DNA from 2 places in the Vogesella sp. genome. Region 1 is predicted to be linked to the other one. Evidence: riboswitches for the same ligand, from Rfam matches in the RefSeq annotation. Region 1 holds a riboswitch; the other holds the start of a gene.
The links. A riboswitch is a leader RNA that binds a small molecule or an ion and turns the genes downstream of it on or off. The one in region 1 is predicted to bind glycine.
Positions count from the first base shown of each region.

Region 2: it holds a riboswitch for glycine, as region 1 does, so the genes downstream of both, glyA (serine hydroxymethyltransferase) here and gcvT (glycine cleavage system aminomethyltransferase GcvT) in region 1, are expected to answer to the same signal.

Region 1 is NZ_JBKBHK010000006.1:36,967-41,333, forward strand. Features, by position in the region: gene gcvP (aminomethyl-transferring glycine dehydrogenase) at 1-603, opposite strand, end outside; gene gcvH (glycine cleavage system protein GcvH) at 809-1,195, opposite strand; gene gcvT (glycine cleavage system aminomethyltransferase GcvT) at 1,271-2,356, opposite strand; glycine riboswitch at 2,394-2,490, opposite strand; glycine riboswitch at 2,498-2,598, opposite strand; gene ACK4FZ_RS09195 (amino acid permease) at 2,795-4,117, opposite strand; gene gluQRS (tRNA glutamyl-Q(34) synthetase GluQRS) at 4,359-4,367, opposite strand, start outside.
Region 2 is NZ_JBKBHK010000012.1:715-5,081, reverse strand. Features, by position in the region: gene ACK4FZ_RS13570 (LysR family transcriptional regulator) at 1-129, opposite strand, end outside; gene ACK4FZ_RS13565 (NAD(P)-dependent oxidoreductase) at 232-879, shown strand; gene ACK4FZ_RS13560 (nuclear transport factor 2 family protein) at 876-1,325, shown strand; glycine riboswitch at 1,489-1,576, shown strand; glycine riboswitch at 1,578-1,673, shown strand; gene glyA (serine hydroxymethyltransferase) at 1,822-3,078, shown strand; gene ACK4FZ_RS13550 (L-serine ammonia-lyase) at 3,232-4,367, shown strand, end outside.

The DNA of each region.
Region 1 (4,367 bases):
TTCCGGATGGCCCAGCACCAGCTCGAAACCGAAGTATTCGGCGCGGGTCTTCAGCACGTCCAGCGTTTGCGGCAGCACGCGGCTGTCCACAAAAAACTGGTCTGCTTTGACTTTGGATACGCGACGCGCCAGCGCCATAGCTTCAGCGGCGGCGGTGGCTTCGTCCAGCAGCGAGGCGTTGGCGATGTCCAGACCGGTGAGGTCGATCACCATTTGCTGATAGTTCAGCAGCGCTTCCAGGCGGCCCTGGGCGATTTCAGCCTGGTACGGGGTGTAGGCGGTGTACCAGCCCGGGTTTTCCAGCACGTTGCGCAGGATGACACCGGGGGTGATCACCGGGTAGTAACCCAGGCCGATGAACGATTTGTTTACCACGTTCTTGCTGGCCACGGCCTTCAGGTCGGCCAGCGCGTCCACTTCACGCTGCGCAGCCGGCAGGTCGAGGGCGCGGTTGAAACGGATACCGGCCGGCACGGTTTGTGCCACCAGGTCTTCCAGCGAGCTGGCGCCGATCTCGGCCAGCATCTGCTGTTGTTCGGTATCGCACGGGCCGATGTGGCGGGCGATGAATTCTTGGTGATGGAAGAGTTGCGAGAGAGACATGTCTGCGATTCCGTCTAATCGATTAGCCACGAACGGCTTACTGCTTGGCCACGAAAACCACAAAAGACACAAAATGATCCGGGCAAGGTCATGGCTTGCCTAGTACACGTCAACAATGGAAGCGTTCGTGTTGTTTCGTGGGTTTCGTGGCAAAAATTCGCGGCAAAAAAAAGCCCCGCCATCTTGCGATGGCAGGGCCGTTTCATCAGGCGCCGATTTCGGCTGCGTAGGCAGCGGCGTCCAGCAGGCCGTCCAGATCAGCGGCGTTGGCCGGCTTGATCTTGAAGAACCAGCCCGCGGCGTACGGCTCGCTGTTGGCCAGCTCCGGGTTGGCTTCCAGCTCGGCGTTCACTTCCAGGATTTCGCCTGCGATCGGGGCGTATACGTCGGAAGCGGCTTTTACCGACTCCACCACGCCGGCTTGCTCTTCGGCAGCCAGGTTGGCGCCCACGGCCGGCAGCTCGACGAACACGATGTCGCCCAGCAGCTCTTGCGCGTGTTCGGTAATGCCGACGGTTACGGAACCGTCAGCTTCCAGACGCAGCCATTCGTGGCTGGATACGTATTTCAGGTCGGCAGGAATGTTGCTCATCGTTTCTCTCCAGAAAAATAGACTTGGATGGTGTACCGGGACCGGCTCTTGCTCGCCCCGTCGTTATACACCAGCTTATTCAAAAACTTTCTTGCCGTTACGCACGAACGGCATTTTCACCACACGCACGTCGGTCAGCGTGCCGCGCAGGTCCACCTGGGCGGTAGCGCCGGTGGCAGCCGGCACACGGGCGATGGCGATGGAATGCTTGAGGGTCGGCGAGAAGGTGCCGCTGGTGATGATGCCTTCACCGATACCGTCCACCACGACTTTCTGGCCTTCGCGCAGCACGCCGCGGCCTTCCAGTACCAGGCCCACCTGCTTCATGGCCACGCCGGCGGCTTTTTGCGCTTCCAGCGCGCTGCGGCCGATGAAGTCGCGGCCTTCGGTCCAGGCGATGGTCCAGCCCATGCCGGCTTCCAGCGGGGAGACGGTCTCGTCCATATCGTGGCCGTACAGGTTCATGCCGGCTTCCAGGCGCAGCGTGTCGCGAGCGCCCAGGCCGATGGGGGCCACGCCGGCGTCTTTCAGCTGGTTGAAGAAGGTGATGGCTTCAGCAGCCGGGATCATGATTTCCAGGCCGTCTTCACCGGTGTAACCGGTGCGGGCAAAAAACCATTCGCCGGACGGCAGGCCCTGGAATACCTTGAGGGCGCGGATGCTATCGGCCAGCGCCGGCTTCACGCTGCACACTTTGTCGATGGCGGTGGGGCCTTGCACGGCCAGCATGGCCAGGTCGCGGCGCACTTGCAGCTTCACGTCAAAACCGGCGGCTTGCTTGTCCATCCAGGCAAGGTCTTTTTCGGTGGTGCCGGCGTTAACGACCATCCGGAAACCAAAAGCGGTGAGGTATACGATCAGATCGTCTACCACACCGCCTTGTTCGTTCAGCATGCCGGAATACAGCGCCTTGCCCTCGAAACCCAGCTTGGCCACGTCATTGGCAATCAGCTTTTGCAGCCAGGCCTTGGCGTCGCTACCGGTGATGTCCACCACGGTCATGTGCGACACGTCGAACATGCCGGCGTCGCTGCGCACGATCTCGTGCTCTTTCAGCTGCGAACCGTAATGGATGGGCATGTCCCAACCGGCAAAATCGACCATTTTCGCGCCGGACGCGAGATGGGCTTCGTATAGGGGGGTACGTTGCGGGGCTGTCATGGCAGGTCCTTGTACGAGCGTGAGTTTCCTCTGTTTCTCACACCCCTCTGTCCCTGCACCTGAGATTTTCCGGCGTTGCGCCGTTAGCCCCTTCGGTGGGCGCATCCTGTGCGCCGCTCTCCAGATTCTGCGGGGAAAACCCCGATTCTTGCAGTCCTTTTGCCTGAGCGATTGCGGGTGCACTTGCGCCTTCGGCGGCGGTTCTGCCCGGCGGGCAAACCGCTCTCTCCTGCGGAATGCGCGCATTATCGTTGCCGGTAGCCGCGTTGGCAAGCGGGATTTGGTAGCACTGTGGCACCCGCTACCGTTTGCCACACAGCCTGCATGGCAGGCGCCTGCCAAGGGTACGCGAAGGCCAAATGGCAAGCCAAAAGCCCGGCACGCATAGCATGCCGGGCTGATGTCAGGTTGGCCGCAGGCTACCCTGCTGCTCGACGTTTAGCCTTTGACCAGCCGCTCGCGCAGTTGCCACAGGTAGATCGGCAGGCCGGCCAGCAGCAGCAGCACGCCCCACATCACCACCTCGGCGCCGGAACCGTAAATAGTCCACATGGCAAAGATGAAGCCGCCAAACGAGAACGCCAGCGGCGCGTACCAGTCGCGACGGCTGAACTGGCGATGGCGCTTCAGCATCACCGCCAGCAGCGCCATGGCACAGAAGGCGTACGGCAGCAGCGTGGTGGCGGTGGCCAGTAAAATCACGAACTCGAAAATCTGCACGCCGCTATCGCCGCCCGCGTATTTGCTGGCCAGCAGGATGGTCACCAGCACGGTAGACAACATCAGGCCGACGATGGGGACGCCGGCACGATTCTCACGAGTGAAAAAATGCGGGAACAAATGATCGCGCGCTGCGGCTGCCGGGATATGGCCCTGCATCAGGCACCAGCCATTCAGCGCACCGAAACACGATACCACCGCCCCCAGGCCTACCGCGTAGTAGGCCCAGTCGCCCCACAGCTGGCGGGCAGCATCGGCAAACGGCGCGCTGGACGCGGCCAACTGGCTGGCCGGCATCAGCCCCTGCAACGCGATGGTACTGAGGATGTACAGGCCGGCGGCAATCAGGGTACCCAGCACGGTGGCGCGCGGAATGGTGCGCTGCGGCTGGTCCACATCGCCAGCGGGTACCGACGCCGACTCCAGCCCCAGAAACGCCCACAACGTCAGCGCCATGGTGGCGGGAATGGCCTCGCCAAGCGGCTTGTGCTGCGGGTTGAACTGTACGAAGTCGGGGTTCAGGTACAGCAGGCCGGCGATGGTGACGCCGCCCAGCGGCAGCAGCTTGATCAGCGTAGTCACGATCGCCACACGGCCGGAGCTTTGCGGGCCGCGGCTGTTGATCCAGGTCACCAGCCAGATCAGGCCGATGGCGGTGGCGCCGGCAGCCAGATTGCTCTGGTTCAGTACCGGAAAGAACACCCCCAGGTAGCTGACACCGGCCACGGTCAGCGCGGCGTTGCCGGCCCACAGCGCAATCCAGTAGCCCCAGGCAATCAGGAAGCCGGCGAAATCGCCGAAACCTTCATGGATGTAAGCGTACGGCCCCCCGGCCTTGTGCGGCAGCAGGGTGGCCAGTTTGGCAAATACCAGCGCCAGGCAGATGGCGCCCAGCGAGGTGATGGTCCAGCCGATCAGCGACGAGGCGCCGTACTGCGCCAGCGAGGCCGGCAGCAAGAACACGCCGGAGCCGATCATATTGCCCACCACCAGGGCGGTACACATCCAGAAACCGAGCTTGCCCGGTGCGGCCTTAGTCATGGCGCGCTCCTTTCAGCTCAGGGAAAACCGGCAAAGCGACAAGGCACGCCCACTGCGTGCGGTAAAACGGGTATGGCATGGAAAATCCTGATTGTTCTCGGGTTTTTGCTGATGTCCTGACACCCGCCCCTGTCCCGGAGCGTGGTGTAACGCGCTGCATGGCCTGCAGCTACGCCATAAAACAAACAGGGCCCCGACGCCGAGGCCCTGCTGCTTTGCACAAAATTATAGCGTTGTTTGGCTATGCCAG
Region 2 (4,367 bases), on a different contig from region 1:
CTGCTCCAGCAGCCGCACATGCTGACTAACGGCCGACGCGGTCATGCCCAGCGCGCGCCCGGCCGCGTTCATCGAGCCCTGTTCGATTACGGCGGCAAACACCGCCATGCTGCGTAGCGCTTCCATCATCAACCTCAGCTTAACAATTATTGAATTTTACAGCGGATTATCAGCCAAAACCGGGTGATCTACCATGCAGTCATTCCCCTCCCCCACCCGAAAGGACACAGCATGAACATCGCACTCATCGGCGCCAGCGGTTTTGTCGGCCAAGCCCTGCAACAGGAACTTCTGGCCCGCGGCCATCACGTTACCGCCCTGGTCAGCCGCCCGGAACGCGTTGCCGCTGCGGCCAACCTCACCGTCAAGGCCAGCAACGCCTACGACGCCGACGCCATCGCCCGTGACGTGGCCGGCCACGACGTGGTGATCAGCGCCTTCAACCCGGGTTGGGACAAAGCCGACATCCGCACGCTGTTCCTGCAAGGCCACGACGCCATTGTGGCCGGCACCAAGGCCGCCGGCGTGGCACGCTTCATCGAAGTAGGCGGCGCCGGCAGCCTGTACGTGGCACCGGGCCTGCAGCTGATCGACACCCCGCACTTCCCGGCCGAATACAAGGAAGGCGCCGAAGGTGCACGCCAGGCGCTGAACAAGCTGCAAGACGAAACCGTGCTGGACTGGGTATTCGTATCGCCGCCAGCCATGCTGGCCCCGGGCGAGCGCAGCGGCCAGTACCGTCTGGGCGCCAACGAACTGCTGATGGACGGCGACGCGCCGGCCGGCATCAGCGTGGCCGACCTGGCGGTAGCCATCGTGGACGAGGCCGAACAGGCACGTCACCATCGCCAGCGCTTTACCGTAGCTGCCGCCCAATGAAGCGCCTGCTGAGCGCGGCATTGTTGGCCGCAGGCCTGGCTACCAGCGCTCTGCCGGCGCTGGCCGGCCCGCGCGAAGACGCCAACAAGGCGCTGGTGCTGGCCTTTTACGATGCCGCCTTCACCCGGCTGGATGCAGAACAGGCAGCCAGCTACCTGGCACCCGGCTACATCCAGCACAACCCGGAGGTGGCCAACGGCGTCGCGCCGCTGCAAGACTACGTACGCTGGATCCGCGCCAATAACCCGCAAAGCCGCGCCAGCATCAAGCGCGTGCTGGCCGACGGCGACCTGGTGATGCTGCACGTGCACAGCCAGGACAAGCCCGGCGATCTGGGCGTGGCGGTGGTGGACATCTTCCTCGTGCAGGACGGCAAGATTGCCGAGCACTGGGACGTGATCCAGCCGGTGCCGGCCAAAGACGCCAACGGCAACGGCATGTTCTGAGCGACCCTTGCCCGCACCACCCCGCCCCCGCCCGGCTGTTGCCTGCGGGGGCGTTTTGCTGCGTTCGCACATCGATAAATCTGCCGCACGCATTGACAGCGGCAAGCGCGGTCTTCTAGATTCTGCAAGCCAGGCCGGACTGCAGCTCACCGCGACAGCCACGGCCGCGGCCACAGGAGAGACTGCCTACGCGGCAGCGCCGAAGGGGAATCGCCCCGGAAACTCTCAGGCAAAAGAACTGTGGACGCGAGGCACTCTGGAGAGAAGGTTGGCCGCAAAGCCGCCTCGCCGAAGGACACCCGGTGCGCAATCGCGCGCCGCAATATCTCAGGCACAAGGGACAGAGGGGGCATCGTCCGGCATGGCCGGTCGGGTGCCGTCGCCTTTGTGCCAGCCATGCCCCGCCCGCCCCTGCCGTCACGCGGCACCCTGGGCACCCGCCAAAGAGCCATGCACACGGCTGCTGCCAGCAGCCAGACACGACATGGAGACAGATATGTTCACGCAAGACATGCAGATTGCCGGCTTCGACGACGCACTGTGGGCCGCCATCCAGGCCGAAAACCAGCGCCAGCAAGACCACATCGAGCTGATTGCCTCGGAAAACTACACCAGCCCGCGCGTAATGCAGGCACAAGGCACACAACTGACCAACAAGTACGCCGAAGGCTACCCCGGCAAGCGCTACTACGGCGGCTGCGAGCACGTGGATGTAGTGGAGCAGCTGGCCATCGACCGCGCCTGCCAGCTGTTTGGCGCCCGCTACGCCAACGTGCAGCCGCACTCCGGTAGCCAGGCCAACGCCGCCGTGTACATGGCGCTGCTGCAACCGGGCGACACCATCCTGGGCATGAGCCTGGCCCACGGCGGCCACCTTACCCACGGCGCCAGCGTCAATTTTTCCGGCAAGATCTACAAGGCGGTGCAATACGGCATCAACACGGAAAGCGGCGCCATCGATTACGACGAGGTGCAACGGCTGGCCGTCGAGCATCAGCCCAAGATGCTGGTAGCCGGCTTCTCCGCCTACTCGCTGGTGGTGGACTGGGCGCGCATGCGCCAGATTGCCGACAGCGTTGGCGCCTGGCTGTTTGTGGACATGGCGCACGTCGCCGGCCTGGTGGCGGCCGGGCTCTACCCCAGCCCGCTGCCGCACGCCCACGTGGTGACCACCACCACCCACAAAACCCTGCGCGGCCCGCGTGGCGGCCTGATCCTGGCGGCCAACCCGGACGAGGCGCTGGTGAAAAAACTGCAATCGCTGGTTTTCCCCGGCATCCAGGGCGGCCCGCTGATGCACGTGATCGCCGCCAAGGCAGTGGCCTTCCTGGAGGCGCTGCAACCCGAGTTCAAAGCCTACCAGCAGCAAGTGCTGGATAACGCCCGCGCCATGGTGGCGGTGTTCCGCCAGCGCGGCTATACCGTGGTATCCGGCAAAACCGACGACCACCTGTTCCTGCTGAGCCTGATCGACAAGGGCCTGACCGGCAAGGCCGCCGACGCGGCGCTGGGCGCGGCCTGCATTACCGTCAACAAGAACGCGGTGCCGAACGACCCGCAAAGCCCGTTTGTGACCAGCGGCATCCGCATCGGCACCCCGGCCATTACCAGCCGCGGTTTCGGCAGCGCCGAAGCCGGCCAGGTAGCGCACTGGGTATGCGACATCCTGGACGATATCGATAACGCCGACGTCGCCGCCCGCGTACGGCGCCAGGTGGCCGAACTGTGCGCGGCGTTCCCTGTGTATCGTTAAAACGCACTGCAGCATCGGTAGTGCACACAGCGGCGGCATTGCTCAGTACAATGCCGCCGCTGCCCCGGCAGCACCCACCCACCATGGCCCACCCGGCCGGACAGACAACACCCGTGGCGCCACCCGCGCCCGCACCATAAAAAGAGAAGCAGCATGGCTATCAGCGTATTCGACCTGTTCAAGATCGGCATCGGCCCGTCCAGCTCCCACACCGTTGGCCCGATGCGTGCCGCCCGCCAGTTTGTAGCGCGGCTGGAAAAAGACGGCCTGCTGGCCGCCACCGCCAGCGTGAAAGCCGAGATGTTCGGCTCGCTGGGCGCCACCGGCAAAGGCCACGGTACCGACACCGCCGTGCTGCTGGGCCTGCAGGGCGAACACCCCGACCTGGTCGATACCGACGCGGTAGACGGTATGCTGGCCGCCATCCGTGCCGACAAAGCCATCCGCCTGCTGGGCAGCCACGTGGTGCCCTTTGTCGAAGGCGAACACCTGATCCTGCACAAACGCAAAGCGCTGCCCTACCACCCCAACGGCATGATCTTCGAAGCGTTTGCGGCCAACGGCGACAGCCTGTCCAAGCGCGCCTATTACTCGGTGGGCGGCGGCTTCGTGGTGGACGAAGCCGCCATCGACGCCGGTTTCACCCCACCCGGCGTCACCGAGCTGAAACACCCGTTCAAGACCGGTGCCGAGCTGCTGGCGCTGTGCCAGCGCCACGGCAAATCGATCAGCCAGATCATGCTGGAAAACGAACTGGCCTGGCGCAGCGAAGACGAAGTACGCGCCGGCCTGCTCAACATCTGGCGCGTGATGCAAGGCTGCGTGAAGCGCGGCTGCGAGCGCGAGGGCATCCTGCCTGGGGGCATGAAGGTAAAACGCCGCGCTGCCGACATGTACCAGAAGCTGCTGGCCTCGCCGGAAGCCGCGCTGCGCGACCCGCTCACCGTGATGGACTGGGTCAACCTGTACGCGCTGGCGGTCAACGAAGAAAACGCCGCCGGCGGCCGCGTGGTGACCGCACCCACCAACGGCGCGGCCGGCATCATCCCGGCGGTGATGCACTACTACGCCCGCTTCATTCCGGGTGCCAACGACGACGGGATCGTACGCTTCCTGCTGACCGCCGGCGCCATCGGCATCCTGTTCAAGCTGAACGCGTCGATCTCGGGCGCCGAAGTGGGCTGCCAGGGCGAGGTAGGCTCGGCTTGTTCGATGGCCGCCGGCGGCCTGGCCGAAGTGCTGGGCGGCACGCCGGAGCAAGTGGAAAACGCCGCCGAAATCGGCATGGA